2 regions of the Oceanimonas sp. AH20CE76 genome follow, and region 2 is predicted to be linked to the other one. Evidence: predicted binding sites of a transcription regulator. Region 2 holds the regulator's gene; the other holds the start of a gene.
What was found. The regulator LexA, encoded in region 2, represses DNA repair genes until DNA is damaged. The targets are predictions, from matches to a motif close to ANCTGTNTNNNNANACAGNT.
Positions count from the first base shown of each region.

Region 1: astB (N-succinylarginine dihydrolase) is a predicted target of LexA. The motif match lies at 4,318-4,337, and genes of this name have one in related genera.

Region 1 is NZ_CP155481.1:1,398,922-1,414,188, reverse strand. Features, by position in the region: gene N2M06_RS06885 (PAS domain-containing methyl-accepting chemotaxis protein) at 1-930, shown strand, start outside; gene N2M06_RS06880 (MGMT family protein) at 932-1,270, shown strand; gene N2M06_RS06875 (hypothetical protein) at 1,273-1,437, opposite strand; gene topA (type I DNA topoisomerase) at 1,520-4,147, opposite strand; gene astB (N-succinylarginine dihydrolase) at 4,484-5,818, shown strand; gene sohB (protease SohB) at 5,881-6,894, opposite strand; gene N2M06_RS06855 (YciK family oxidoreductase) at 7,042-7,809, shown strand; gene N2M06_RS06850 (LysR family transcriptional regulator) at 7,886-8,827, shown strand; gene N2M06_RS06845 (MalY/PatB family protein) at 8,889-10,025, shown strand; gene N2M06_RS06840 (TAXI family TRAP transporter solute-binding subunit) at 10,147-11,130, shown strand; gene N2M06_RS06835 (TRAP transporter permease) at 11,248-13,818, shown strand; gene N2M06_RS06830 (monooxygenase) at 13,859-14,161, opposite strand; tRNA gene N2M06_RS06825 (tRNA-Ser) at 14,272-14,362, opposite strand; gene N2M06_RS06820 (hypothetical protein) at 14,414-14,614, opposite strand; gene N2M06_RS06815 (HPP family protein) at 14,747-15,267, shown strand, end outside.
Region 2 is NZ_CP155481.1:219,132-234,398, reverse strand. Features, by position in the region: gene N2M06_RS01185 (cytochrome c oxidase subunit 3) at 1-153, opposite strand, end outside; gene N2M06_RS01180 (cytochrome c oxidase assembly protein) at 131-682, opposite strand; gene ctaD (cytochrome c oxidase subunit I) at 682-2,277, opposite strand; gene coxB (cytochrome c oxidase subunit II) at 2,295-3,428, opposite strand; gene lexA (transcriptional repressor LexA) at 3,716-4,330, opposite strand; gene ubiA (4-hydroxybenzoate octaprenyltransferase) at 4,540-5,412, opposite strand; gene N2M06_RS01155 (chorismate lyase) at 5,409-5,984, opposite strand; gene N2M06_RS01150 (flagellar basal body-associated FliL family protein) at 6,076-6,477, shown strand; gene glpG (rhomboid family intramembrane serine protease GlpG) at 6,458-7,303, opposite strand; gene glpE (thiosulfate sulfurtransferase GlpE) at 7,300-7,620, opposite strand; gene N2M06_RS01135 (ATP-binding cassette domain-containing protein) at 7,666-8,370, opposite strand; gene livG (high-affinity branched-chain amino acid ABC transporter ATP-binding protein LivG) at 8,370-9,137, opposite strand; gene N2M06_RS01125 (high-affinity branched-chain amino acid ABC transporter permease LivM) at 9,131-10,372, opposite strand; gene livH (high-affinity branched-chain amino acid ABC transporter permease LivH) at 10,369-11,292, opposite strand; gene N2M06_RS01115 (branched-chain amino acid ABC transporter substrate-binding protein) at 11,380-12,495, opposite strand; gene N2M06_RS01110 (Rho-binding antiterminator) at 12,638-12,883, shown strand; gene N2M06_RS01105 (hypothetical protein) at 12,880-13,683, opposite strand; gene N2M06_RS01100 (hypothetical protein) at 14,028-14,384, shown strand; gene N2M06_RS01095 (DUF1826 domain-containing protein) at 14,450-15,061, opposite strand; gene zigA (zinc metallochaperone GTPase ZigA) at 15,159-15,267, shown strand, end outside.

The DNA.
Region 1 (15,267 bases), 1.2 Mb from region 2:
GACAGCCTGTCCCGGCTGGTTTATTCCGGCAACGAGCCTCATTCCATTGCTGATTACCACCTTGGCCTGTGGCAGGCGCGCTCCCGCACTATTTTAGGCCGGGTGGATGATGCGACCGGCTCCCTCAAATCTCTGGCTACCAGCATGATGCAGGCCATGAGCAGTGCCCGTAACGATCTCAGCCGCCAGGACAGCGATACCCATCAGATTGCTGCCGCTATTGATGAGATGTCGGCCACGGCCAATGAAATTACTCAAAATACTCATAAAGCCGCCCAAAATGCCGAAGAGGCTCAGAATCAATGCTATCTGACTCAAAACCAGCTGGAGCAGACACGACAGAAGATAGTAGAGCTGGCCCGGGAGGCGGAGCAGGCTGCTGAGGCCACAGTGGCACTGTCAGAAGAGTCCAATCGCATTGGTACCTTGATGACAGAAATTCAGGGTATTGCTGATCAGACCAACCTGCTGGCACTGAATGCCGCCATTGAAGCGGCCCGTGCCGGTGAGCATGGCCGTGGCTTTGCGGTGGTGGCCGAAGAAGTGCGTGCCCTCTCCACACGCACCCATGGTGCCACCGAACAAATTCAGACCAGCATCAGCCAGATCCAGCAAACTCTGGCCAACTGGCGCACCATGATGGATACCAACCGGGCACACAGCCAGGAATGTGTGAATGCGGCTGAAGCCGGCACTGAAAGTCTGGGGCGTGTGGTTCAGGAAATTGACAATATCGCCGGCTTCACCGTGGAAATTTCAACTGCGGCAGGCCAGCAGCAACAGGTGGCAGAAGAGATCAGCCGTAATGTCCATCAAATATCCGAGACCTCCTCAGCCAATCTCAACACCATTACTCAGGTAGAAGACTCCAGCCGGGAACTGCTGGCGCGCTCTCAGGGGCTGAATAATCTGAGCCGCACCTTTTCCTGATATGAGCATGACCGGCAAGCAGGCCATATTATCGGTGCTGGCACTGGTTCCTGCCGGTTATGTGGTCAGTTATGGTCAGCTCGCAGATCTGGCCGGTCTGCCCGGACGGGCACGGCTGGCCGGCACTGTGCTGCGCCGGGCCGATACCTCTGCCCTGCCCTGGCACAGGGTAGTGGCGTCTTCGGGGCATATCAGCCTGCCGGCGGACAGCCGGGAAGCGCGTGAACAAAAAGAGCGGCTGCTTACGGAAGGTGTTGTCTTCAGGGGCAATAAGGTTGATATGAAACAGCACCAGTGGCGACCCGATCTGGGTGCGCTGCTGGTGCTGCTTGATCAATAAGGTTACTCAGCTCTTTCAAGCAAATCGCTTACATGTACCTGAAAGGGAATGGTCTCGTCTTCCCGCTGCAGCAATACCACCTCATTGTTTACATCCACCTCCAGTACATAGCCCGACCCTTCGGTGGTGTAACAAATCATGCCCGGCCTTACTTCACGAATATCCATATTCACTCCTGTTCAGGCAGTGCCTGAGATGATTGCACCCAACTCCTTGTGCGAAACATACGAACAACAGGCGGCCTTGGGGTTACTTTTTACCTTTCTGATGTTGCTGCCACTTGCCATCCACATAATGCGCAGTCCAGCCGGTCGCTTTTTTATTGACCTCTGTCATCACATATTGTTCCTTGTTTTTACGGCTGAAGCGCACCACCGCCTTGTTACCATCCGGATCTTCGACAGGTGCCTCGGCCAGATAAAGGAACTTGGATGGCAGCCGGTCTTTAAAGCGTACCAGCTCTTCCACCAAAGGCGCACGGGTTTCCCGGGATTTGGGAAAATTACTGGCGGCCATAAAAATGCCGGCGGCACCGTCGCGCAGCACAAAGTAGGCGTCAGACTGAGTGCAGGGCAGCTCGGGCAGGTGCACCGGATCTTCCTTGGGCGGCGCTACTTCACCGTTTTTCAGGATCTTGCGAGTATTTTTGCACTCGTCATTGGTACAGGCCATGTACTTACCGAAGCGGCCGGTTTTAAGCTGCATTTCACTGCCGCAGCGATCACAGTCAATGACCGGGCCTTCATAGCCCTTGAGTTTAAACTGGCCCTGTTCCAGCTCATAACCGTCACAGTCCGGATTTTGACCACACACATGCAGCTTGCGCTTGTCATCAATCAGATATGAATCCATGGCAGTACCGCACTTGCCACAGCGGCGCTTGGCACGCAGCGCATCGGTTTCTGCCTCTTCATCGTTGGCCAGCACAAATTCGTCACCGGGAACCAGATTAATAGTCTGCTTGCAGCGTTCCTTGGGCGGCAGCGCATAGCCGGAACAGCCCAGGAACACGCCGGTGGTGGCAGTGCGAATACCCATTTTGCGGCCGCAGGTAGGGCAGTCGATATCGGTCAGTACCATTTCATTGGCACGCATACCGCCTTCTTCTGCCGGCTGTTCGGCCTTTTCCAGCTCTTCGCTGAACTCGGCATAAAAGGCATCAAGCACCTGGGTCCAGTTCAGTTTGCCGCCGGCAATTTCATCCAGCTTGCTTTCCATCTGGGCGGTAAAGTCGTAGTTCATCAGCTCGGCAAAACTTTCCTGCAGCCTGTCGGCCACAATCTCGCCCATTTTTTCAGCATAGAAACGACGGCTTTCCACTTTGACATAGCCTCTGTCCTGAATGGTAGAGATGATGGAGGCATAGGTAGACGGACGGCCAATGCCACGCTTTTCCAGCTCCCGCACCAGGGCCGCTTCGGTAAAACGTGCCGGCGGCTTGGTAAAGTGCTGTTTTGGCGTCAGCTCATTCAGGGTGAGGGTTTCACCCTGCTGCACCGCCGGCAGCTCGGTATCTTCACCTTTGCGGCTTTGGGGCGTGAGCACGCGGGTCCAGCCGGCGAAGCGCAGAATACGTCCCCGGGCTTTCAGCTCATAGTCACCGGAGGTGACCGTAATGGTGCTGCTGTCGTATTTCGCCGGCGTCATCTGACAGGCCACAAACTGACGCCAGATAAGATCGTAAAGTCGCTTGGCATCAGCCTCCATGCCATCGAGCTGCTCCGCAGACAGAGTGACGTCGGACGGACGAATGGCTTCGTGGGCTTCCTGGGCGTTAGCCTTGGCACCGTAGACATTGGGTGACTCGGGCAGATAATCCCTGCCGTGCTGCTGCTCAATAAAATCACGCACCGAGGCCACCGCTTCCTGACTCAGGTTGGTGGAGTCGGTACGCATATAGGTGATGTAACCGGCTTCATACAGGCGCTGGGCCAGCATCATGGTGCGCTTGACACCGTAGCTTAGCCGAGTGCTGGCTGCCTGCTGCAAAGTTGACGTAATAAAGGGGGCCGGCGGCTTGCTCTGGGTGGGTCTGTCTTCCCGGCTGGCCACGGTAAAGGTACCCGCACGCAGCGCATCCACCGCTGCCATGGCGTCGGCCTCATTGGTGGGCCGAAACTCCTTGCCCTGGTATTTGGCGACCATCATGGACAACGCCAGCTTTTGTTCATTGCTCAGCGCAGCCTGAATATCCCAGTATTCTTCAGGCACAAAAGCCTTGATTTCCCGTTCTTTTTCCACAATCAGCCGCACCGCTACCGACTGCACCCGGCCGGCCGACAAGCCTCTGGCAACCTTTTTCCACAACAGTGGCGATACCATATAGCCCACGACCCGATCGAGAAAACGACGGGCCTGCTGAGCATTTACCCGGTTCAGGTTCAGCTCCGACGGCTGGCTGAAAGCATCCTGAATGGCAGACTTGGTGATCTCGTTAAACACCACCCGCTTAAAGCGTTGCTCATCACCGCCGATCAGCTCTTTCAGATGCCAGGCAATGGCCTCCCCTTCGCGGTCCAAATCCGTTGCCAGATAGATGGTGTCAGCCTTTTCGGCCAGTGCCTGCAACTCATTGACCACCTTTTCCTTGCCCGGCAGCACCTGATAATTAGCCTGCCAGCCGTGCTCAGGATCAACCCCCATACGGGCGATCAGCGCCTTGTGATCCTTTTCCTTTTTCAGTCGGGCCTTTTCTTCCGGGCTCAGACTTTTGGTATCGGTTTTGCGCGCGGCCGGCTTTTTACCATTGGCTGAACCGGCGGTCGGCAAGTCCCGAACATGGCCGACACTGGATTTGACCACATAGTTCCTGCCCAGGTACTTGTTGATGGTCTTGGCTTTGGCGGGCGATTCCACAATAACGAGAGATTTGCTCATAAAGCGCGTTAAAATCCTTAAGGTTCGGCCCCGGTCGGGCGGGTCTGTGGCACGGTAATGACGGCTGTATAAGTGATATCGTCATAAAAAGCAAACCAGCCGGGCGCGGGCCTGAAAAAAATTCAGTGAATTTATATTTATTTATTAACGCCCTCATAGAGACAGGAATCAACTGCTTTTTTATTCAGGTCGCCTGTTCGCCCGCTTTTTATGCATCATTATTCCTGCCCCTGGTGGCTTTGTCACATTTGAGTTACAACCTTGATAAAAATCTAAATATAATGGCAGTGCGCAGCATCTTTTATTGGTCAACGCCAGGATTTCAAGGAGATTATCATGATTGAACAGGAAGCGAACTTCGATGGTCTGGTAGGTCCCACTCATAACTATGCCGGACTTTCATGGGGTAATGTGGCATCCAATCGTCATGCTAAAAGCATGTCGCATCCGCGGGAGGCCGCCCTGCAGGGACTGAGCAAAATGAAGGCCCTGGCCGACATGGGGCTGGTGCAGGGAGTGCTGGCTCCGCAGGCCCGCCCCGACACAGACACACTGCGCCGGCTGGGCTTTGCCGGCACTGATGCACAAGTACTGGACAGCGCCTTTCGTGAGGCCCCCCATTTGCTGGCGGCCTGCAGCTCCGCATCAGCCATGTGGACCGCCAACGCCGCCACCGTTTCACCCGGTGCCGATACACTTGATGGCCGCGTGCACTTTACTCCTGCCAATCTGGTTAACAAGTTTCACCGCTCCATTGAGCATGAGGTGACTGGCCGTATATTGCGCAGTGTGTTTGCCGACGAAGCCCATTTTTGTCATCACCAGGCCCTGCCCGCCCATGACGACTTCGGTGACGAAGGCGCTGCAAACCACACCCGGCTGCATAATGAGCAAGGCCACGGGCTTGAACTATTTGTCTATGGCCGCCGGGCCCATCAGCCCGGGGCACCGGCACCGCGCCGCTTTCCTGCCCGCCAGACACTGGAAGCCTCACGGGCCGTGGCCCGCCTGCATGGGCTGAGTGAGTGCAAGACGGTTTTTATTCAGCAAAACCCTGCAGTGATTGATCAGGGTGTGTTTCATAATGACGTCATTGCCGTGGGTAACGGCAATGTGCTGTTTTACCATCAGCAGGCTTTTCTTGATACTCAGGGCATGCAGGCAGAAGTGCGGCGCAAACTGCCCGATACTGAGCTGCATTTTATTGAAGTAAAAAATGACGAGGTGCCGGTGGCAGATGCGGTAAAAAGCTACCTGTTCAATACGCAGCTGGTTACCCTGAAGCCAGGCCATATGGCGCTGATTGCGCCCACAGAGTGCGCCGGCACGCCCAGCGTAAACGCCTATCTTGAGCGGTTGCTGGCCATGAATACCCCCATACGGGAAGTGCGCTTTATGGACGTAAAACAAAGCATGCAAAACGGGGGCGGCCCCGCTTGTCTGCGCCTGCGGGTGGCCATGAACCAGGCCCAGCTGAATGCGGTAAATCCCGCCTGCCTGATGAATGATCGCCTGTATGGCCGCCTTACCGGCTGGGTACAGCGCCATTACCGCGACCAATTACACCCGAATGACCTGCGCGATCCGGCGCTGCTGGAGGAATCCCGCGCGGCCCTGGACGAGCTCACCCAAATTCTTGAACTAGGATCCGTGTACCCGTTTCAACGGTAAACTGCAGGGAATAGGGAATGGCCACTAATCCCTATTCCCTGCTCCCTATTCCCTGAATTAAATCAGCTGAAGGGCCGCTGCCCCGCCTCATAGAGCTTCATCAGTGCCCGGCTGACACCCATTTCTGCCGCCTTGCCAAACTTGTCCTTCAGGCTTTGTTTGGGCTTGAAGTTCAGACTGATAATGCGTTTATCGCTACTTTGCGCCAGCAGGTAATCGCTGCTGGTTTGCAATGAGTCCACCAGCCCCAGTGCCTGGGCATCGCTGGCCAGCCAGTGTTCGCCGGTCGCCACCCGATCCAGATCCAGCTTGGGACGGTTGTCGGCAATAAAGGCCTTAAAACGCTGATGGATTACTTCCAGCTCTTCACGGAACTTGGCCCGGCCATGATCATCGTTTTCACCGAACAGTGTCAGGGTGCGCTTGTATTCGCCGGCCGTGTGCAGCTCTACGTCTATATCCCGGTTTTTCAGAAATTTGTTAAAGTTGGGCATTTGCGCCACCACACCAATGGAGCCCACAATGGCAAAGGGAGCGGCAATAATACGCTCGGCCACACAGGCCATCATATAACCGCCGCTGGCAGCAACCTTGTCTACCGCCACCGTCAGCTTAAGGCCATGGCCCTTCAGTCGCTGCAACTCTGCAGCACCCAGGCCGTAACCGTGCACCACGCCGCCACCAGACTCGAGCCGCACCAGCACTTCGTCTCCGGGATCTGCCAGCTGCAGCAATGCAGACACTTCCTCGCTCAGCCATTTCACTTCATGAGCATCCATACTGCCCTTGAAGTCGAGCACATAGAGCCGCCGACGCTGATCGCCCTGCTTCTTTTCGGTTTTATCCGCCTTTTGATATTCCTGTTTCAGGGCCTTGCGTTCGGCATCGGTGACGGCGGTTTCCATGCGCAGGCGACGGGCCTGCCGGCGTAATGCTGCGCTCACATCTTTAATGTTCACACCGTCGCTGCTCTGCTTTTGCCTGGCTGCCGCCGCCAGCGCAATCACAACCCCCAGAGCAGCCACCCAGGTCAGAGTCTTGGCTGCGAACAGACCATATTCGTATAAAAATTCCACATTACTCTCCTTATGCAGCTGAATGGCGTTATTCTGACAGCCCCAAACAAGAACACCAATCGGCTTTTTTGCTTTCCGTGCTGGCATCAGGATGCAGAGTCTGGTTTGATCGGCACACACTGAATTTCTGTACAGAGAACAAGGTCCATGCTTGATTATCAACCCTCACCCGATTTGCTCAAGAACAAGGTCATTCTGGTGACCGGTGCCGGCGACGGCATAGGCCGGCAGGCAGCACTCAGCTATGGTGCCCACGGGGCCACCGTCATATTGCTGGGCAAAACCGTCAAAAAGCTGGAAGCCGTTTATGATGAGCTGCTGGCTCAGGGCAGTCCGGAGCCCGCTATCATTCCTCTGGATCTGCAGGGGGCAACCAAACAGAACTATCAGGACATGACCGCCACTGTGCGCCAGCAGTTTGGCCGCCTTGACGGTGTGCTGTTTAATGCCGGCCAGCTGGGTGCCCTGGGTCCTTTTGAAATGATTGGCGAGGATGAATGGGACCAGGTAATGCAGGTAAACCTCAAGTCTCAGTTTCTGATGACCCAGGCACTGCTGCCACTGCTGAAAGACAGCAAGCCTGCTTCCATCGTGTTTACCAGCTCAGGGGTAGGCAGACAGGGCCGGGCCTACTGGGGCAGCTATGCCATTTCCAAATTTGCCACCGAAGGCATGATGCAGGTGCTGGCTGCTGAGCTTGCGGATACCGGCGTGCGCGCCAACTGTATTAATCCGGGAGCAACCCGCACGCACATGCGGGCGCGCGCCTTTCCCGCCGAAGCGCCGTCTAGCCTGCGCTCGCCTGCCGACATTATGGGGCCTTACCTTTATCTGATGGGCAGCGACAGTGAGACAGTGAACGGCCGGTCTCTGGATGCGCAGACCGACAGAGTGTCCGGCCAGCCCAGAGCCTGACATACCTGTTCCGCTGCTGCTACACTGACTCTGGCATAGGTTCATTCCGAACAGGACTATCATTAACGCTGAGGCCATGGTTCGGCCTCATGATGGCAATGCCAAGGCAGGCATTATTATGTATCGTCCCAAAAGCACAGTTGAGCAATGGCGTATTTTTCAGGCGGTGGTTGACCACGGTGGTTACGCCCAGGCCGCCGAAAAACTGAATAAAAGCCAGTCATCTCTGAACCATGCGGTGGCAAAATTGCAGCAGGCGCTTGGTCTTTCTTTGCTGGAAGTTCGCGGTCGCAAGGCCTGCCTTACTCCCCAGGGTGAGGTATTTCTGCGCCGCTCGCGCAAGCTGACCCAGGATGTAGAAAGCCTGGAGCGACTGGCTGATATTCTGGCAAGCGGCTGGGAGCCGGTGCTGCGTATTGTGGTAGAAGCGTCTTTGCCCCGCGCTCCCTTGTATCAGGCCCTGGCTGAATTTCGTACTCAGTCACGGGGCTGCCGCATTCATCTGGTGGAAACCCAGCCTTCTGGCTGTCAGACCGTGATCAGACAGCAAGCAGCCCATATGGTATTTGCCTCCAGAGCTTATCCGAATCTCACCTCCCTCCCTCTGGCCACCACCGTTTATGTGCCCGTCGCCGCCCCCAATCATCCGCTGGCAAATATCAAGGGCGTGGGCCAGACCGAGATGGAGCAACAACTGGAGCTGATGCTGGCCGATGGCAGTGAACAGGAAGAAGGCTGGGCCAGGGGTGAGCAGCGCTGGATTATTCATCATTTACACGATGCGCTTTCACTGCTGCGCCGGGGAGTCGGCTTTGCCTGGCTTCCTTCGGATGTGGTGCAGCCCATGGTGAATGACGGCATTCTGGTACAACTGCACATGGCCAATCAGGCATTGCGCAAACGTTTTACACACCTGGTACTGCCCGGTACTGTTCCTCCCGGCCCCGCTGCCAGCCTGCTGCTGGGTCTTATTCGCAAACATTACGATGATCAGGCCCAACCTGAGGATGTGCTCTGATTGTTGCCAGCACGCGCCGGCTTCCTTATGCTCTTGGACTCGCAGTAGACAAGGAAACCTCATGTTTGATTTCGATCAGTGGATAGACCGCCGCCCTACCCGTGCGCTCAAGTGGCTGAAATATGAAGGCACCGATATTTTGCCCATGTGGGTTGCCGACACCGAGTTCAAGGCACCACCTGCCGTGATAGACGCGCTGAATGAGCGGGTAGAACACGGTATTTTTGGCTACAGCCGCCCTACTCCGGCGCTGACCGAACTGATTATCGAGCGCTGCCGCGAGCGCTATGGCTGGAACATTCAGGCCGACTGGCTGGTCTATATGCCCGGCGTGGTACCGGCACTGAATCTGGCCTGTCAGACCTTCAGCGAGCCTGGCAGCAACATTCTGATGCCCAAGCCCATTTACTACCCCTTTTTACATGCTCCCGGCTTTCATGGCCGAAAGGCGGCGCACGTCGAAATGGTGGAAAAAGACGGCCGCTGGCTGTTGGATCTCGACTCGCTCGAGCGTCAGGCCAAAGACAGCGAGTTGCTGCTGTTCTGTAACCCGCACAACCCGGGCGGTACCATTTACACCACCGAAGAGCTTGAAGCCATCAACGACATTGCCAAACGGCATGATCTGATCGTCTGCTCTGATGAAATTCACTGTGACCTGTTGCTTGATGAAGGCAAGTCTCACGTGCCTTATGCTGCCATCAGTGCGGACGCCGCCGATCGCAGCGTGATCCTGATGGCACCGAGCAAAACCTTTAACATTGCCGGCCTGTGCTGCTCTTTTGCGGTAGTGCCCAATGCCGAGCTGCGCACCCGCTTCACCCGCGCCGCCCGGGGTATTATGGCCGATGTTAACCTGCTGGGCTTTGTGGCCGCCGAAGCCGCCTATGCCGACGGCGAAGACTGGTTGCAGGCACAGCTGGAATATTTGCGTAAAAACCGGGATCTGCTGGTGGAGCGCCTGAACGACGTGCCCGGTGTGAAGGTACTGTCACCGGAAGCCACTTATCTGGCCTGGGTGGATATCAGCGCCCTGCAGCTGGACGATCCTATCGGTTTCTTTGAGCAGGCCGGCGTGGGTCTGTCTCCCGGCGGCCAGTTCGGCGGCAGTGACTTTGTGCGGCTGAACTTTGGCTGCCCCCGGGCCATGCTTGACGAGGCCTTGCACCGTATGATTGCAGCCATTAATAATCGTTAACTCAAAGGCCGGCTTGAGTCCTTCTTTTATCTCGCCTTTTCATACAATTTTTTGCTATCTTTGAATAGCTTAGCTAAACATTCAAGCACGACCATTGAATCCAAAGACAAGGAAAGGAACTATGTCGATTAAAAAAACCATCAGTGGCGCGGCCGCGGTCATGACCCTGGGGCTGGGTGCCGGTGTATCCGGTGCCATGGCAGCCGACCAGAGTTTTATCACCATTGGTACCGGTGGTGTTACCGGCGTTTACTATCCTACCGGCGGTGCGATTTGCCGTCTGGTAAACCAGGGCCGTGCCGAGCACGGTATTCGCTGCTCAGTAGAAAGCACCGGCGGCTCCGGCTATAACCTCAACTCGCTGCGCTCCGGCGAGCTGGAAGTGGGTGTGGCCCAGTCGGATCTGGAATATCAGGCACTGAACGGCGAAGGCCCCTTCAGCGAGCAGGGCGCGTATGAGGATTTGCGCTCTGTGTTTGCCCTGCATGGTGAAGCCCTCACCATAGTGGCCCGCCAGGATGCCAACATTAAGAACTTTGAAGATCTCAAAGGCAAGCGGGTCAACATAGGTAACCCGGGCTCCGGCCAGCGCGATACCATGGAAGTATTGCTGAAAGCCTATGGCTGGACTCACGATGACTTCAGCCTGGTGTCCGAGCTGCGCCCCGCCGAACACGGCCAGGCCCTGTGTGACAACCGTATTGATGCTTTTGTGTATGTAGTAGGTCACCCGAACGGCTCCATCAAGGAAGCCACCACCGCCTGTGAAGCCAACCTGGTATCCGTGAGCGGTGAGGTGGTCGACAAGCTGGTCAGCGACAACGCCTATTACCGTTACATTACCATTCCCGGTGGCGAATACACCGGCTCCGATGAAGACGTAAAAACCTTTGGTGTGGGTGCCAACCTGGTCACCAGTGCCAAGGTGCCGGAAGCGCAAATCTACCAGCTGACCAAAGCCGTGTTTGACAACTTTGATCAGTTTGTGCGCCTGCACCCCGCCTTTGCCAACCTCAAGAAAGAGGAAATGGTGAAAGATGGTCTGAGTGCCGAGCTGCACCCAGGCGCCCAGAAATACTACAAGGAAGCAGGTCTGATCGACTAAATCAGCCTTGTACCGGGGAAGCCTGCTTCCCTGTTCTGGTCAGGAAACCACCGGGGCGGCAAGCCAAGTTCTTGCCGCCCCGGTTTGCTGTTTACCCTGACATTCGGAGGAAAACACATGTCTCAACCACCTCAGGATAACACTCAGCAAACGCTGGATGAGATGCTGGCTCAGGCCGATACCGGCGGCCGGCATCCTACCGGTGCGGGTCACTGGACCCTGCTGCTGGTACCGCTCTGCTGGGCACTGTTTCAGCTGTGGTACGTATCACCCCTGCCCTTTATGTTTAATATCGGTATTTTCAACGATACCGAAGCCCGCTCCATTCATCTGGCCTTTGCGGTGTTCTTGTCCTTTACTGCCTTTCCGGCCTTAAAGCATTCTCCGCGAGACAGAATTCCCCTGCACGACTGGCTGCTGGGTCTGGCCGGTGCCTTTTGTGCCGCCTATCTGTTTTTGTTTTATCGTGAGCTGGCCAGCCGGCCGGGCCTGCCCATTATGCAGGATCTGGTCGTGGCCTGCACTGGCATGCTGCTGCTGCTGGAAGCCACCCGCCGGGCCCTGGGTCCGCCACTGATGGTGGTGGCCGCCATCTTTCTGTTCTACACCTTTGCCGGCCCCATGATGCCGGACGTGATCGCCCACCGCGGTGCCAGCCTGGCGCGCACCGTGACTCACCAGTGGCTGACTACCGAAGGGGTGTTTGGGGTGGCGCTGGGAGTCTCTACCTCCTTTGTGTTTATGTTTGTATTGTTTGGCTCTTTGCTGGAGCGGGCCGGAGCCGGCAACTACTTTATCAAGCTGGCCTTTTCCATGCTGGGGCACCTGCGCGGCGGTCCGGCCAAGGCAGCAGTGGTGTCGTCGGGTCTGTCCGGGCTGGTATCCGGCTCATCCATTGCCAACGTGGTCACCACCGGCACCTTTACCATACCGCTGATGAAGCGGGTGGGCTTTCCGGCCACCAAAGCCGGTGCGGTGGAAGTGGCCGCTTCTACCAATGGTCAGCTGACCCCGCCCATTATGGGGGCCGCCGCCTTTCTGATGGTGGAGTATGTGGGTATCTCCTATATAGAAGTGATCAAGGCGGCGATTTTGCCGGCACTCATTTCCTATGCCGCCCTGATTTACATCGTGCATCTGGAAGCGGTAAAAGCCGGTATGCAACCGCTGCAGCAACGCCGCAAGGTTACTATCGCCCAGCGTCTGTTCGGCTTTATGACCATTACCGTAGGCATGCTGCTGCTTTCTGCCGGCATCTATTATGGTATTGGCTGGACCAAAACCCTGTTTGGCCCGCTGGCCACCTGGGTGCTGAGCGCAGTGGCACTGGTGACCTATATTGCGCTGGTGGCCTGGTCTGCCCGACTGCCGGATCTGGCCATTGACGACCCGGACAGCCCGGACATTCATATGCCTGAGCCCGGCCCTACCTTTAAGTCGGGCATGTATTATCTGCTGCCCATCGTCGTGCTGGTGTGGTGTTTAACGGTAGAGCGGTTATCTCCGGGGCTGTCGGCATTCTGGGCCACCCTGTTTATGATGTTTATCGTGGTCACGCACAAACCGCTCAAGGCCCTGTTCCGCAAGCAACAAACAGAAGGCCTGCTCAAGGAAGGCAGCTTTGATCTGTTTATGGGACTGGTCACCGGTGCCCGCAACATGATTGGCATTGGGGTAGCCACCGCTGCTGCCGGTATCGTGGTCGGCACAGTCACCCTTACCGGCATTGGTCTGGTGATGACGGAGTTTGTGGAGTTCATCTCGGGCGGCAGCCTGCTCCTGATGCTGATCTTCACGGCGGTCATCAGCCTGCTGCTGGGCATGGGGCTGCCTACCACAGCCAACTACATCGTCGTATCTACCCTGATGGCACCGGTGATCGTGAATCTGGGCGCTCAGCATGGACTGATAGTGCCGCTCATTGCCGTGCATCTGTTTGTATTCTACTTCGGCATACTGGCAGACGATACACCGCCGGTAGGGCTGGCCGCCTTTGCTGCCGCCGCCATTGCCAAGTCCGATCCGATAAAAACCGGTATACAGGGCTTTACCTACGATATTCGTACCGCCATTCTGCCCTTTATGTTTATTTTTAATACTCAACTGCTGCTGCTGGGGATTGAAAGCTGGGGCGGATTACTGCTGACCATTATCAGTGCGCTGGCCGCCATGTTGTTGTTTGCCGCCGCCACGCAAGGGTTCTGGCTGGTTAAAAGCCGCTGGTGGGAAACCCTGGCGCTGCTGCTGGTGGCCTTTACCCTGTTCCGGCCGGGTTTTTTCTGGGACAAACTGTTTCCGCCCATGGCGCAATATAACGCCAGTCAGTGGGAGCAAGTGGTGGAAAGCCTGCCGGCGAACGAGTCCATTATTCTGCAGCTGGGAGGAAACAACCTGTTTGGCGAGCCGGTCAACAAAATGGTGAAACTCAATTTTGATGCAGATCTCACCAGTGCCAGTGAACGTCTGGCCAGCACCGGTATCAGCAGCCTGCGCACCGAAGGTGACAAAATACTGATTGATATGGTGGATTTTGGCAGCCAGGCAGAGCGTCTGGGGGTAGATTTTGATCTGGAAGTGGTGTCGTTACAGCGTCCGTCCGACCGCCCCGACAAGGAATGGATGTTTGTGCCGGCACTCTTGCTGGCAGGCCTGGTAGCCTGGACCCAGCGCCGCCGCCAGAAAGCATAATCACAGCAATAATAACGCCGGCCACTGGCCGGCGTTTGATTTACAGAGGTGCCTTGTTAACCGCGCTGAGCGCTTCATTTACAGCAAATATCCGACCTCGAATGCCGGTAACTCCTGCCTCTTCAAGGCGGGCTGTATGTTTTTTCAGATATTGCTGCGCGCTGGCTTCATTCTCAAACAGATAAACTCCTCCGGCTTGCTCCTGAGCCGCATTTTCTGTCCATATTTTCCAGATAAAACCAGGCTCTTCATTAATGGAGTGCGCCAGTCCTGCCATGGCCTGAGCCATCTCCTGGTCAAAAGGCCCGCTAAAAGGAAAATCAACCTGCAGTATGGTTTTCATCTAACCCGCTCCCACGCATATAAAAGAAACCACTAATATAATACGTTTCTGCCAGAATAGCGTCAGCAACAACAAAAAAGCCCGCTGCTAATGCAGCGGGCTTTTTAATGTGGCGGAGGAGGTGGGATTTGAACCCACGGTAGGCTATTAACCTACGCCGGTTTTCAAGACCGGTGCATTCAACCACTCTGCCACCCCTCCAGTGCTGCGGATCATACTGTGATCCGCTTCGTGCTGTAAAGGGCTTGGTAATCAATTGCTTTCTAAATCATCACTTTGCATACTTTTTGAGACGTTTACTGCGCGTTGGTTTAAAAAGTAATCTCGCAGGAACTGCTCATCCAGCGGAGACAAGTCAAAGTGCCGGCTGGCTGCGGCAATCGATTCTTTACTGATTGCCGGTTGCCCGATCAGCCAGTGCAGCGCCTTGCGCAGCGACTCATGTTCACTCATCCCTGCTCTCCTTCATAAGTTATGCACTTTTTTCATGAACGATGGCTTTTAATTTTTATGCATTATAAATACAATTTAACTGCTCGCTTTATGAACATTTCTTATAAAAACGATTCTAATCACGAGGTCTCAATGCACTTGAAACACCGTTTACGTGACGCAACCCTGGCCGGTGCCGCTGCTTTTGTTGCTGTTATCTGCCTGAGCTATCTGAAGGACTGGACTCACTTCATGGTGCTGAGTGCCCCCATGGGTGCCACCCTGGTGTTATTATTATTGCTGCCTTCAGCGCCGCTGTCGCGTCCCAAACATGTGATTCTCGGGCACCTTTTAACCACCTGCATTACCGTGGCTGGCCTGGAATTCATTCCCGACCCCACTCTGGGCCTGGGCATTTGCTTTGGTCTGAGCATTACCCTTATGGTGCTGACCGACACCTTGCACCCGCCCGCCGGTGCCAACCCCATTCTGATCTATCTGTCGGCAGCGCACCTCACGCCCATGGACTTTATTCTGCCCACTCTGGCCGGCACCCTGTTTATGGTGGGGTTTGCCAGTGTCTATCATTATGTGTTTACCCATCGCCGCTATCCGTTTGGTCCCAAGACGATTTACCCGAAAAATCATGTGGTTAAGGAGCAGCAGCAGACTGC
Region 2 (15,267 bases):
GCCGGCGGCAAACACCACAGGGCCGGCAATGCCCCACAAACCTGCCGACCAGAGCCCGGCCCCGGCCGCCAGCAAAAACAGGCCCAGAGCGCCGGTCAGCGGCCAGGGGCTTTGCGCCGGTACATAATATTTATCCGTTTTGACCGCCATCATTGCCTCCTTGTACAGCCACCTGCTCGCTGATGTCGTAAAGGGTGTAAGACAGGGTAAACACCTCTATGTCGGCGGGCAGGGCTTCATCCACATAAAAGGTCATGGGCATTACCGCAGTGGCCCGGCCATCCAGCGGTTGCTCCTGAAAGCAAAAGCACTCTGTCTTGCGCAAATAGGCTGCCGCCCGCCCCGGTGACACCGATGGAATGGCCCGCAGCACCTGGCCGCTGATGCCCGGATTGGTGACGGTAAAGTCCACCCTGTGCATCTCGCCCGGATGCACGCTCAGGCGCTGCACCGAGGGCGTGAACTCCCCTCTCAGGCCGGCACTCTGGTAGGTGATAAATTCCACCGTAATTTGTCTGTGCTCACTCACACCCTTTGCTGCCGCCGCGGCGATATTGTCGGTTTTACCGTTAAGCCCGGTAATGTCACAGAAGACGTCATACAAGGGCACCAGCGCAAAGCCAAAGCCAAACATGGCCACGGCCAGCAGCCCCAGTTGTCCGGCTTTTTTAGCGATGCTCATTATTTCACCTCGGGGGGCGTATCAAAGGTGTGATAGGGCGCCGGTGACGGCACTGTCCATTCCAGCCCTTCGGCACCCTCCCAGGGGCTGGCCTCAGCCTTGGCACCACCGCGAATACATTTGATCACCACCGCCAGCAGCAACAGCTGCGACAGACCAAAAGCAAAGCCCCCTATGCTGACTAGGGCGTTAATATCGGCAAACTGCAGCGAGTAGTCGGGAATGCGCCGGGGCATGCCACCCAGCCCCAGAAAATGCATGGGAAAGAACAACACATTCACCGACACCACTGAGCACCAGAAATGCCACTTGGCCAGCCGTTCATCAAACATATGGCCGGTCCATTTGGGCAGCCAGTAATACACGGCCGCCAGCACCGAAAAAATGGCCCCGGTTACCAGCACATAGTGAAAATGCGCCACCACAAAATAGGTGTCGTGATACTGAAAGTCCGCCGGTGTAATGGCTAGCATCAGGCCGCTGAAGCCACCGATGGTAAACAGCACAATAAAGGCCAGGGCAAACAGCATGGGCACTTCAAAACTGATGGAGCCCCGCCACATGGTGGCCACCCAGTTGAACACCTTGACCCCGGTGGGCACCGAGATCAGCATGGTGCAGTACATAAAGAACAGCTCCGCCGCCACCGGCATGCCCACGGTAAACATATGGTGGGCCCACACCAGAAAACTGAGGCCGGCAATGGAGGCGGTGGCATACACCATGGAGGCATAACCGAACAGCCGCTTGCGGCTGAAGGCGGGAATGATGGCCGAGATAATGCCAAAGCTCGGCAATATCATGATGTAGACCTCGGGGTGACCAAAGAACCAGAAAATATGCTGAAACAGCACAGGATCCCCGCCCCCGGCGGCTTCAAAAAAGCTGGTGCCGAAGTATTTGTCGGTCAGCACCATGGTGGCAGCCCCCGCCAGCACCGGCATCACCGCAATCAGCAGAAAGGCGGTAATAAACCAGGTCCAGCAGAACATGGGCAGCTTCATCCAGGTCATGCCCGGCGCTCGCAGGTTCCAGATGGTCACAATGACGTTAATGGCCCCCATAATGGAACTGATGCCCATAATATGAATGGCAAACACAAACAGCGCTGTGCTGTCGGGGCCATAGGTGGTAGACAGGGGCGCGTAGAAGGTCCAGCCGAAGTTGGGGCCGCCGCCGGGCACAAACAGGGAGCCCAGCATCAGCACAAAGGCAAAGGGCAGAATCCAGAAGCTCCAGTTGTTCATGCGCGGCAGTGCCATGTCGGGCGCGCCTATCATCATGGGAATCATCCAGTTGGCCAGCCCCACAAAAGACGGCATGACGGCACCGAAGATCATCACCAGGCCGTGCATGGTGGTCATCTGGTTAAAGAAGTTGGGCTCCACCAGCTGCAGCCCGGGCTGAAACAGCTCGGCCCGGATTACCATGGCCATGGCCCCGCCCACAAAGAACATGGTGAGGCTGAACAGCAGATACATGGTGCCAATGTCTTTGTGGTTGGTGGTAAACAGCCAGCGGCCTATGCCCCTGGCGGGGCCGTGATGATGTTCATCACCAGTGAGGTGAATGTCGGCGGTTTCCGTGCGATCCATCTGTGTCATGCTGCCCCCTATTGTCCCTGCCGGGCCTGATCAATGTCTTTGGGCTGCACCAAGTCACCGGTGTTGTTGCCCCAGGCGTTACGCTCATAGGTGATGACCGCTGCCAGCTCTTTCAGCGTCAGCTGTTTGTCAAAGCTCTGCATGGCGGTACCGGCCTTGCCGTACAGCACTATATCTATATGGGCGGCGCGGTCGTTCAGCACCAGCTCACTGCCTTTGAGCGCCGGAAACACACCGGGCAGGCCGGTGCCGCCGGGCTGATGACAGGCGGCGCAGGCTTTCTGATATACCTGTTCACCCAGGGTCATCAATTCTTCCATGCTCATTTCCATGCCCAGCAGATCCTGTTCGGCAGCTTTAGCCTCGGCCTGCTCGGTTTTCAGCTGAGCCAGCCAACCGTCAAACTCTTCCGGCGCGCGGGCATCAACGACGATAGGCATAAAGCCGTGATCCTTGCCGCACAGCTCGGCGCACTGACCGCGATAAAGGCCGGGCTCATTGATGCGGGTCCAGGCTTCATTAATAAAACCGGGCACGGCGTCCTTTTTTACCGCAAAAGCAGGCATCCACCAGGAGTGGATTACGTCGTCGGAGGTGATCAGAAAACGCACCTTGCGATCCGTGGGCAGCACCAGGGGCTGATCCACTTCCAGTAGGTAATTTTCGCCCTTGTTGATTTGCCCCTGAATCTGCTCGGGCATGGTGGCCAGCAGGCTGTAGAACTCGACGCCTTCATTAAAATATTTGTAGTGCCATTTCCATTGGGAGCCGGTGATCTGGACGGTGAGATCCGACTCGGAGGCGTCTTCCATGGCCACCAGGGTTTTGGTGGCGGGTACTGCCATGGCGATAAGAATAACGAAGGGAATAAGGGTCCAGAGAATTTCGACCCTGGTGCTTTCGTGAAACTGGGCCGCCTGAGCCCCTTTGGATTTGCGATGATGAATCATGGCCCAGAACATAATGCCGAACACCACCAGACCAATAACGGCACAAATGGCCAGAATGGTCATGTGCAGCCCGTATACCTGCTGGCTGATATCGGTGACCCCTTCGGTCATGTTAAGGCGTGTTTGCGCTTGTGCAGGCATAACGGCCAGTAATGGCCACAGCAGCAGAATAGGCTTCACGTGCACCCCCAATCATTTCATCCTGTAAACCGGAGTACTCGGCGGTTTTACCCAAATGACTACATGCTTCCATTCGGTGTTTTAAGTAAAGCAGCAGTTAAGGAAATGTAAAATGTAAAAGCGGAGATTGGGGATTGGGGATTGGGGATTGGGGATTGGGGATTGGGGATTGGGGATTGGGGATTGGGGATTGGGGATTGGGGATTGGGGATTGGGGATTGGGGATTGGGGATTGGGGATTGGGGATTGGGGATTGGCAGGCCATGATGAGACAGCGGCCTGCCGAATCAAGAAGCGGCTCAGAAGTCGCCGTTGCGAATCACGCCTACGGCCAGGCCTTCAATAATCAGTTCCTGAGTGCGCAGATCTACTTCAATGGGTGAGAGCTCTTCGTTTTCAGGCAGCAGGTTGACCTTGTTGCCCTTGCGCTGAAAGCGCTTTACCGTGACTTCGTCGTCGAGGCGGGCGACCACTACCTGACCGTTGCGGGCTTCCTGCACCTTGTGCACCGCCAGCAGATCGCCGTCCATAATGCCGATGTTTTTCATGCTCATGCCCTGCACCCGCAGCAGAAAGTCGGCCGACGGATGAAACAGGCCCGGGTCGAGCTGATAGTGGCTTTCTATGTGTTGCTGCGCCAGTATGGGTTCGCCGGCGGCCACCCGGCCAATCAGCGGCAGGCCCGGCTCTTGCTCTGCTTCTTCACCGGCGAGACGAATGCCCCGTGACGTGCCGGGCATCATTTCAATCACGCCCTTTTTGGCCAGGGCCTTGAGGTGTTCTTCGGCGGCATTGGCAGACTTGAACCCCAGCACCTTGGCAATTTCCACCCGGGTGGGTGGCATGCCGGTTTGCTGAATATGATCCTTGATGATGTCCAGCACCTGAGACTGGCGGGGAGTTAGGGCTTTCATGATGAGACCTGTCTGTTTATACAGTTAACTGTCAGTATATCCAGTAATCAGCACAGAGCAAGCCCCGCAGTGCGAAGCGGCAGTGCGGTTCCACTCCGCCGACACGCTACAAGACCTCCATGTAACGCTCGAAAATGCCATCCATGGCGTTTTATGGTCGGCTACGGCAAGCCCTACTGCCACTTCGAGCAAGATCAAAGCCGCTTTATTTACCACAGCGCCAGCACCAGGCCGGCGAAGATGGCCATGCCGGCGTGGTTGTTGTTAAGAAAGGCGCGAAAGCAGGGCATGCGCTCCCGGTCGCGGATCAGCCGTTGCTGATACACAAACAGGCCGGCGGCCACCAGCAAGCCCCAGTAGAAGGGCGCGCCCAGTTCAAAGGTCCGGCCGGCGGCAACCAGCAGAAAAAGGGTGGCCAGCTGCAGCAGGCCCACTATGAGCTTGTCGTGCCGGCCAAATAGAATGGCGGTGGATTTAACGCCAATTTTGAGGTCGTCGTCTCTGTCTACCATGGCATACATGGTGTCGTAGGCAATGGTCCAGGTGAGGTTGGCGGCAAACAGCAACCAGAGCCCGGCAGGCAGTTCATTGCTGGCGGCGGCAAAGGCCATGGGAATGGCCCATGAAAAAGCAATGCCCAGAAACAGCTGAGGCAGATGGGTGTAGCGCTTCATAAAGGGATAGAGCGCCGCCCAGAACAAGCCGGCAAATGCCAGACCAATGGTAAACAGGTTGGTGGTGAGCACCAGCACAAAAGAAATGCCCACCAGCAGGGCAAAAAAGCTCAGGGCCTGGCGCTCGGTCAGTTCACCGGAGGGCAGCGGCCGGGCATGGGTGCGTTTTACATGACCGTCGATATGCCGGTCGGCATAGTCGTTGATCACACAGCCGGCAGAGCGCATGGAAAACACACCGGCCACAAATACCACCAGCAGCCAGAGTGAGGGCATGCCTTCGGCGGCTATCCACAGTGCCCACAGGGTGGGCCACAGCAGCAGCAGGGTGCCAATGGGCTTGTCGAGACGGGCCAGCGCCATATAGGCGCGCCAGCGCGGACGGGAAGGAGACGTCAGGGTGGTCATACTAAATCCTGATAAGGGGCCGAATTCGGCAAAAACAGTTCGGTGACCAGCACGCTGGCTTTGCCGGTGCTGAGGGCAGAGCGACGGGCCCAGGGCATGATGGCCGGCTCGGTGGCGGCCAGCCCCGCATGTGCAGCCAGCTGCTGATATTGGGTTGGGGTCAGGCCGGCCAGTTCAAAGGGAGTGCGGGTCAGATCCGGCGCTTTAAACATCAGCTCGCCCAGCGCCTTGCTGCCCAGACCGGACAAGGCCGGCAGCGCTGCCTGAGTGGCCGGAGAATACAGCGAGGTGGCATAGACCCAGGGAAGATTATCGCAGCACAGCAGCACTTCCCGGCAGTAGCCTTGTCCGGCCTGCAGCCATTCGGCCTGCGCCGGCATCAGCGGCCTTAATACGCCATCGGCCAGCACTTTTACATGAAACTGTGCACAATGACGCCGCAACCGGCGGGTCAGCGAGCCCGGCTCATGCAGCCAGCTTTGCAGCGCCGGTAATGCCGGTGGCAACTGGCCCCAGTGCCACTCACTGTCTATGCTGGGCGTCGTGTTTGTTTCTTGGAATAACAAAGACATAAAAACTCATCGGGTCCTGCCTGGCCGTTTAACTTGACCGCACCGGCAAAAGTTTAAACAATGCCCGCTCGATTCCTTATCGGAGACTCATATGTTTCGGTTTGCTGCCTTTTACCTGCTGCTGGCCGCCTCGGCCACCCTCAGTGCACAGGAACAACCGGCGGAGCCCACCGGGCCAATATATTACACCATGACGCCGGACATTATTACCAACTACCAGAACTCCGAGCAAAACCTGGGCTATGTGAGAGTGGCAGTGGATTTGATGCTGGAGCGGCCGGAGCAGCTGCCGCTGGTGGAGAATAATATGCCGCTGCTGCGGGATGCCCTCAATGATCTGCTGGCAGAGAAAAACCGGCAGGAAATACGCTCCCTGCCGGCCCGCACCGAGCTTGCCAACGAAGGCCGGCAACGGCTGAATGAGCTGCTGCTGAAAGAAACCGGCGAGACTCCGGTGCGGCGAGTGCTGTTTACTACCTTTCTCTACCAGTAAGAGTGCGTCTGTTATCCAGCCAGGCCTGCAGCAGGCCAATCACGGCACCGCCCAGGTGAGCCATATTGGCCACCGGAGTGCCGAGCATATCGGCAAAGCCCAGCACCAGCCAGACAACCATAAACACCGCCATGCCATCGGGCAGGCCAATGCCTCTGGCAGGGTTAAGCCGGCCACTGAGCCACACATAGGCCAGCAGGGCATATACCACTCCCGACAGTCCGCCAAAGCGGGGGCCGCTTTCCCAGAACTGCAGCACATTGGGCAATACGGCTGCCACCAGCAGCAGAGTAAGCAGCTTGCCACTGCCCAGCCGGCGTTCCACCATGCCGCCCAGATACCACCACCAGAACAGGTTAAACACCAGATGCATCAGGGAAAAATGCATCAGCGCCGGCGTAAAGCCGCGCCAGAACTGGGCTCCGAGCAGGTCACTCAGCTGAGCGGGAAAAGACAGCACGCCAAACATGGGCAAACCCAGCCAGCTCAGGCCATAAATGGCCAGGCAGGCCAGTAATACCAGCAAATTAACCGGTCCAGTCTGGCGCAGCACATCACCGAGCAGACCCCGCTGCGGGCCATCGGCAAAGTGCACCTGGCTGTCTCCCCGCTTCCAGGACGCTTCCTGATAGCGCGGATGCAGTGGCTCGGCCAGAAAGCGTTTTACTTCCCGGTGCGCCTCTTCATAGCGGGTTTCATCCACCAGCCAGATATGCACATTGCCGCTGTCGTCCTGGGTCAGCTCACAATGCAGACCGGCTTCGCCCAGATAATCCACAAAGGCCTGCGCCCGGCGCGGATCATCCAGCACCAGCAGCGCTTTCACGAGGCTTCAACCACGGCCTGACTACGCCGCCAGGCTTCAAAGCCGCCATCCAGGCTATACACTTCTTCAAAGCCCTGATTAATCAGGTACTGAGCGGCCCCCTGGCTGCTGATGCCGTGATAGCACATCACTATCACCGGGGTCTCGTAATCTACCTCGTTGGTAAAGCTCACCAGGCTGTCATTGGTCAGGTGAAAAGCACCCTCGGCATGGGCCACAGCAAACGACTGGGGATCACGAATATCCACCAGCCGGGCCCGGCCTTCGCTCAGCATGGTGTGCGCTTCATCCACCGAGATGTGGGCAAACTGTTCCATAAATTCCTCCTCAAGAATACGACGGCCAGTGTACCCAATTCGGCCTCAGCCGCCCAGATAGGCGTTACGTACCCGCTCGTTGGCCAGCAGCGCCGCACCGGTGTCGGCCAGCACCACGCGGCCGTTTTCCAGCACATAGCCCCGGTCGGCCAGCTTGAGCGCCTGATTGGCGTTCTGCTCCACCAGAAAAATGGTCATGCCTTTTTCATCCCGCAACTGAGCTATGGTGTCAAAAATCTGATTAATAATAATGGGGGCCAGCCCCAGAGAGGGCTCGTCCAGCAACAGCAACCTGGGTTTGCTCATCAGTGCCCGGCCAATGGCCAGCATCTGCTGCTCCCCGCCCGACATGGTGCCGGCACGCTGCTGCCGGCGCTCCTTGAGCCGCGGAAACATGGCAAACACCTCGGCCATCAGGCCGGCATGCTCGCGCTTATCTACAAAAAAACCGCCCATATGCAGATTTTCTTCCACCGTCAGCCGGGCAAAAATACGCCGCCCTTCCGGCACGATGGCAATATCCCGGCGCATAATGGCGGCGGTGTCGAGGCCGGTTAAGTCCTGCTGCTCATACATCACCCTGCCCTTGCTGGGCTTGGGATCACCACAAATGCTCATCATCAGGGTGGTTTTGCCCGCCCCGTTGGCCCCGATAAGGGTCACGATTTCGCCCTGTTCAATATGCACTGTCACGTCTTCCAGGGCCTGAATCTTGCCGTAGTGGGCGCAAATATTATCAACATGCAGCATCAGGTTTCTCCCAGATAGGCCTTGATCACATCAGGATGATTGCGCACTGCTTCCGGATTGCCGTCGGCCAGCGGCCGGCCCTGATTCACCACATAGATATGGTCGGAGATATCCATCACCAGTTTCATGTCATGCTCTATCAGCAACACGCTCACGCCTTCATTGGTGCGCAGATCCTGAATAAGCCGGTTCAGCTCCTGAGTTTCAAAGGGGTTCAGCCCCGCCGCCGGTTCGTCCAGCATCAGCAGCGCCGGCCGTGCCGCCATGCAGCGGGCAATTTCCAGCCGGCGCTGCTGACCATAGGCCAGGTTGCCGGCAGCGCGGTTGGCAAATTCGGTCAGATTCACTTTTTCCAGCCAGTAATGAGCCCGCTCCAGCCCTTCCCGCTCGGCCCGGCGAAAGGCCGGGGTTTTCAGCAAGCCCGCAAGAAAGTGCGTATTAAGGTGGGCATGCTGGGCCACCAGCAGATTTTCCAGCACCGTCATTTCCTTAAACAGGCGCACATGCTGAAAGGTGCGCACCATGCCCAAACGGGCAATTTTATGGCCGGGCAGGCCGGCAATGGCCTGACCGCGAAAGTTCACACTGCCACCACTGGGCCGGTAAAACCCCGATAAGCAGTTGAAGACGGTGGTTTTGCCGGCCCCGTTGGGGCCGATAATGGACACGATTTGCCGCTCCTTCATGGCCAGCGCCACGCCGTCTACCGCCACCAGGCCGCCAAAGCGCATGGTGAGGCCGGCTACGTTCAGCAGTTCACTCATGATTTCAGCTCCATATGAGGGCGATGCATAGGCAGCAGGCCTTGCGGCCGCCAGATCATCATCAGCACCATCAGCAGGCCAAACAGCAGCATGCGGTATTCATTAAATTCCCGGGTCAGCTCGGGCAATATGGTCATGATAATGGCCGCCAGCACCACGCCAATTTGTGAGCCCATGCCCCCCAGCACGACGATGGCAAGAATAATGGCCGACTCGATAAACACGAATGATTCCGGGCTGATAAAGCCCTGCCGGGCGGCAAAAAAGCAGCCGGCAAAGCCGGCAAAAGCGGCTCCTATGGTAAAGGCACTGAGCTTGATCAGCGTCGGGTTCAGCCCCAGGGAGCGGCAGGCGATTTCGTCTTCCCGCAGCGCCTCCCAGGCCCGGCCCAGCGGCATGCGCAGCAGCCGGTTGATAATAAAGATGGTCAGCACCACCAGTATCAGCGCCAGCAGATACAGAAAAATCACCTTGTAGCCCGAGTTATAGGCAATGCCGAAAAACTCGTGAAAGGTGTTATCGCCCCGGCGCTCGAACTCCAGCCCGAACAGGGTGGGTTTGGGAATACCGGCAATGCCGTTGGGGCCGCCGGTGACCTCCGTCATGTTATTGAGCAGTATGCGAATAATTTCGCCAAACCCCAGGGTGACGATGGCCAGATAATCCCCTCGCAGCCGCAGCACCGGAAAGCCCAGTAAAAAGCCCGCCAGCGCCGCCAGGGCACCGCCCAGCAGCAGACAGGTCCAGAAATCCAGCCCGAAGTAAGCATTGAGCAGCGCATAGCTGTAGGCACCCACCGCGTAAAAGGCGACGTAACCCAGGTCGAGCAGACCCGCCAGCCCCACCACCACGTTCAGCCCCAGCCCCAGCATCACATAAATCAGGGTCAGGGTGGCCAGATCCACAGCCCCGCGGGAGCCCATAAAAGGCCACACCAGCAGGATGCCCAGCACCAGCACGGTCACAATGCGATACAGCCAGGGCTGCTCTTCCGGGGCCGGCAGCGCAAAGCTGCCCTTGCGATCCGCCAGATAGCGAAAAGGCTTGCGCCATTGCTCGGCAAACAACTGGGCCACAAACACCAGCCCGGCCCCCAGCGCCAGCCACTGCCAGCTGGTATTCAGCCGGTTGGCCACTATCAGTTGCGTGCCCTCGGTTTCCAGCCGAAAGCCAAGCAGCCAGCCCGCCAGCAGCAGAAACAGACCCGCGGCAATAACAGAAGGTTTAAGTCGGCTCATACCTTTTCTACCTCCGGTTTGCCCAGAATGCCGGTAGGCATAAACAGCAGCACAAAAATAAGCAGGCCAAAGGACACCACGTCTTTGTATTCGGTACTGAAATAAGCGCCTGTCATAGCCTCGGTCACGCCCAGCAGCAGGCCGCCAATCACGGCACCGGGAATGCTGCCAATGCCACCGAGCACGGCGGCGGTAAAGGCCTTGAGCCCGGCAATAAAGCCGATATAAGGGTTGATCACACCGTAATAGGAGCCCAGCAACACACCGGCCACCGCCGCCAGCGCGGCACCAATCACAAAAGTGAGCGCGATAATGCTGTTGCTGTTAATGCCCAGCAGGTTGGCCATTTTCAGATCTTCGGCGCAGGCCCGGCAGGCCCGGCCCATGCGCGAGCGGGAAATAAACAGCGACAGCAAGGTCATGGCAATAAAGGTGACCACAAAAATGATCAGCTGCATATAAGACAGGCTGGCCTGAAAGCCCTCTCCGCCAAAGCTCCAGCCACCCGGCAACAGCGGCGGAATGGCCACATCCCGGGAGCCCTGGGCCAGACGCATCATGTTTTGCAGAAAAATGGACATGCCGATGGCCGAGATAAGGGCAATCAGCCGTTTGCTGTGGCGCAGCGGCCGGTAGGCCACCCGCTCGATGGAATAACCATAGACGCTGGTAATGATAATGCTCACCAGAAAGGCGGCACACAGCAGCAGCACTGTGCTGTCTATGCCCAACATGGCCAGGGCCGTCATCACCATAAAGGCGGCGTAGGCCCCAATCATGTAAACCTCGCCGTGGGCGAAGTTAATCATGCCGATAATGCCATACACCATGGTGTAGCCGATGGCGATCAGGGCGTAGGTGCTGCCGATGGTCAGACCATTAAGCAGCTGCTGAATAAAATAAAGAAGGGGCTCGGACATACAACCTTTCCTTGTCGTAGCACGATGAGCGCCGTCAATGCAGGCGGAGCAGGCTCCGCCCGTTGACGATGAAATGTCTTACTATGATTAAAGCTGAGTGGAAGAGCCGTCTTTGTGCCACTCGAACACGCCGAACTCAAAGCCCTTGAGATCGCCCTTGTCGTCCCAGGACAGCGGCCCCATCACGGTTTCTACCGGCTCGGCGCGCAGCGCCGTGGCCACGGCTTCCGGATCGGTACCGGCCCGTTTTATGCCCTCGGCAAAGGCCTCAATGGCGGCGTAGGTGGTCCACACAAAGGGGCCGGTGGGATCTTCACCTTTAGCCTGAATGGCGGCCACTATGTCGGCGTTGGCCGGCTCGAGGTCATATTTTTTGGGCAGGGTCACCAGCAGGCCTTCCGAGGCATCACCGGCAATGGAGGTAATATCTTTATGACCGACTCCTTCCGGACCCATAAAGCGGGCATTGAAGCCTTTTTCAGCAGACTGACGCAAAATCAGCCCCAGCTCAGGGTGGTAACCGCCGTAATAGACAAAGTCCACCTTGTCTCTCTGCAGTTTGGCAATCAGCGCCGAGAAGTCTTTATCGCCGGAGGTAATGCCCTCATAGGCCACCACATTGGCACCGGATTCCTTCAGGGCATCGCGCACGCTGGAGGCCAGACCTTCACCGTATTGCTTCTTGTCGTGAATAATGGCGATGCGCTCGGGTTTTACCTTATCCACGATATGGCGTGCGGCTGTGGGGCCCTGATCGCTGTCGAGGCCTATGGTGCGCATCACAAACTCAAGATCACGCTCGGTAATGGTGGGGCTGGTGGCCGCCGGCGTAATCATCAGAATGCCTTCGTCGTCATACACATCCGACGCCGGCAGGGTGCTGTCGGAGCACAGATGGCCGGCCACAAACTGAATGCCGTCATTGACAATGCGGTTGGCCACCGCCACCGCCTGCTTGGGATCACAGGCGTCGTCGAACTCCACCGCTTCCAGGGTGTGCTCGCCCAGCTTGCCCGATTTGTTGATAAGCTCCACCGCCATGCGGCCGCCGGTAAACTGCATATCACCATACTGGGCCACCGGACCGGTAATGGGGCCGGCAATGGCAATTTTAATGGTCTCGGCGCTGGCAGCAAAGGCAGCGCCATAACCCAGGGCCGCAAACACTGCCAGTGCGACCGCCTTTTTATTCCTTGTCACCATACGAACATCCTCTATTCGAACAGGGCAGCCGGAACGGCTCCGGCCGTCTTCCACAGTTCTAACCCTTGTACAAAATTAGCACAAGAGGAAAATGCTTCGAATGGGACCGGACTCTTGCTCACTACCACAGGAAAGCGCTGCCATGATGAACTGCGATCAACATGATTATCTGGAGATTGCCTGTATGTATCGTTATGAAATCAGGCTGACACTGACCACAGGCGAACAAATTACCGGCATAGCACTGGACACCAGCCGCAATGAACACAAAGAGGAATGCCTGAAGCTGAACACAGGCACGCAGGTGTGCCTGCTGCCGCTGTCGGGCCTGGCCAGCATGAGCGCCACCAGGCCCAATCCGCATTTTCAGCACATTAACTTCAGCTAGGCGGTAATACCCTCGCGGGCGGTGCCCTGACTGGCAAACCGGCTGCTGTCGTAATAAAGCAGGCCATGCCGGCGGGCCAGCGGTGCCAGCCGGCGGGCAATTTGCCGGCCCATGCGCTGGCCGTTGCGGCTGGTGTAACCGGCATCAAACTGCATGGCCGGCGCCGCCGGCAGTGCCTCTGGCATGGCTTCTGCCAGCGGCGGCGACAGCACTTTGCAGATCAGCTCACTGACCACGCGGTTAACTGCCGAGCCCACACCATAGCCCTGCCATTCCGGCAGCAGATACAGGCTGTTCAGGGTCATTTCCAGTGCCGGTGCCGGCCGCTCTGCGGGAATGTCGACGGCAAAGCTCAGCACCCAGTTGCCCACCATGCGCGGCTGTTTCTGTTGATGGTCCAGCAGGGCCACATTACAGCGATAATCCATGCCGAAGTCGTGAATACGCGGTGCCGCATCGGCACCTTGTTCTTGCGGCCGGCTCTCGCCCCAGAACAGAGGCCGGGGCGCATACACATCTTTATGCTCGTGCAGGGCGCTATGGCGAAAACGCTCAAACAGCGGCCTGTGCTTGGGGTGGTGCCAGTCCATCAGCTGTAAAGACAGCCGGTCCAGCCATTCGGGAAATAACCAGGGATAATCGGAAAACTCATCACGCAGCCGGGTGTAATCCAGCAGGTGATTCAGGGTCCAATGTCCACGGCTGAGGTAGCCGGCCTCACGGACAAAGGTGTGCTTGAGATGTTTGAACAGGGGATAAGTATCGGCGGCCACCCGCCGGCGCTGATGTTGGGCAGGCATTATGTAAACCACCCCTTCTCGCTGTATTCACCGGTAGCAACACACAACAGGGGCCGCGCCGCCAGGCTGATGCCGCCCGGCCGTTCACAATGAGAAAACTGCATAGGCTTTGTCTCCGTTTTTGACACAAAGCAAGGCATTGTAATACATGATGCAATCATGTAAATGCACCCAAAGGAAGAGTACGTTTATCGAGCTAAAGCTTGCTGCTCTTTGCCAATAAAAATTCAACCAAGCTACAAATCAACCTTTATACCCTCAAAAAAAGTGTTAACCTCGCAACCCGCGACAAAAACTGACGCCACTATAACCAAAAACCAACGCTTAACTTCAGGTAAAAAATAATGAAAAAGGCAATATTTGTAGCTTTACTCTCTACCCTTACGCTTTCAGCGTGCTCTATGCGCGTCGCAGATATGACCGTTGGCAGCACGAAGAATTACAACATTAATGCAGCAGAGTTTGTTAAAGGAAAACGGGTAAAAGGTGAAGACACCTATCCGGTAATTATTTTTCCACTGGGCATTCCTAATGTTAAGACAGCCATGGATAAAGCTATCGAAACTGATAAGTGTGCGGTTGGTCTATCTGATGTAGTTATTACTCAGCTGAACCATGCATTCATTTTCGGCTCTATCGGCTTCAGAGTCGAGGGTGACCAAATCATTGACACTACACAGCCAGGTTGTAATAGAGGCTAATAAAAACTACGACCAGCACTTGGCGGAAGTACAAACTTCATACCTAACTTCCGCCATTATTATTTTCACTCCCCAAAATCCATCGACAGAAACAACCGGCGATAACCGGTGGGCACCGGCGGTGATCGATGCCAAAGACCACAGCCTTCCTGGCCCTGCCAGCCTTCCCCTTTCATCAGCGCCACCTCGCCCGCCGCCAGTTGCTGCCACTGCGCCGGCTCCGCTCCGCCCTGTTCCAGCAGCTGGTTCCGCTGCGGTGTATTCAGCCAGTGAGTGCCCGGGCCGGAATAAGTGCTCACCAGCCGGCAGGGCAAGCGGTCGGTATGAAAGCGCGGACACATGGCGGTTTGCAGGCTGGCCAGCCGCACGCCTACCCGTTTCAGCTCAAATAAACAGGCAAACATTTCCGCCAGCTGCTGCACATCCTTTGCCAGCGCCGCCCGGCCCGGCAGATCCGGCAGCTGTTCCGCCAGCGCGGTTGCCACTTGCTGCGGGGGTAACAGCTGCCGCACGCTGACCCGGCTGCTCGCCTGATGCAGCCGGGCGACATAATCCGTTATGTTCGCCGGCAGCGGTCGCTGCCACACCGCCAGATTGCAGTCCGGCTGATAGATGCGAGCAAGCACGCCGGCTTCTTTGCCGGCATCTGACACCGGCGACAATTCGGTCATATTCATGTTCAAGGTTCCTTGCTGATACACGAAGAAAAAAAGATATGTTATGTTATAACAACAAACACCTTTAAATCCACGGCCAGCATACGGAGCCACTACCATGCACTGCCATTCTCCCCTTCCCGTTACTGTGTTGTCCGGCTTTCTCGGTGCCGGCAAAACCACAGTGCTGAACCATATTCTCAATAACCGGCAGGGCCTGCGGGTGG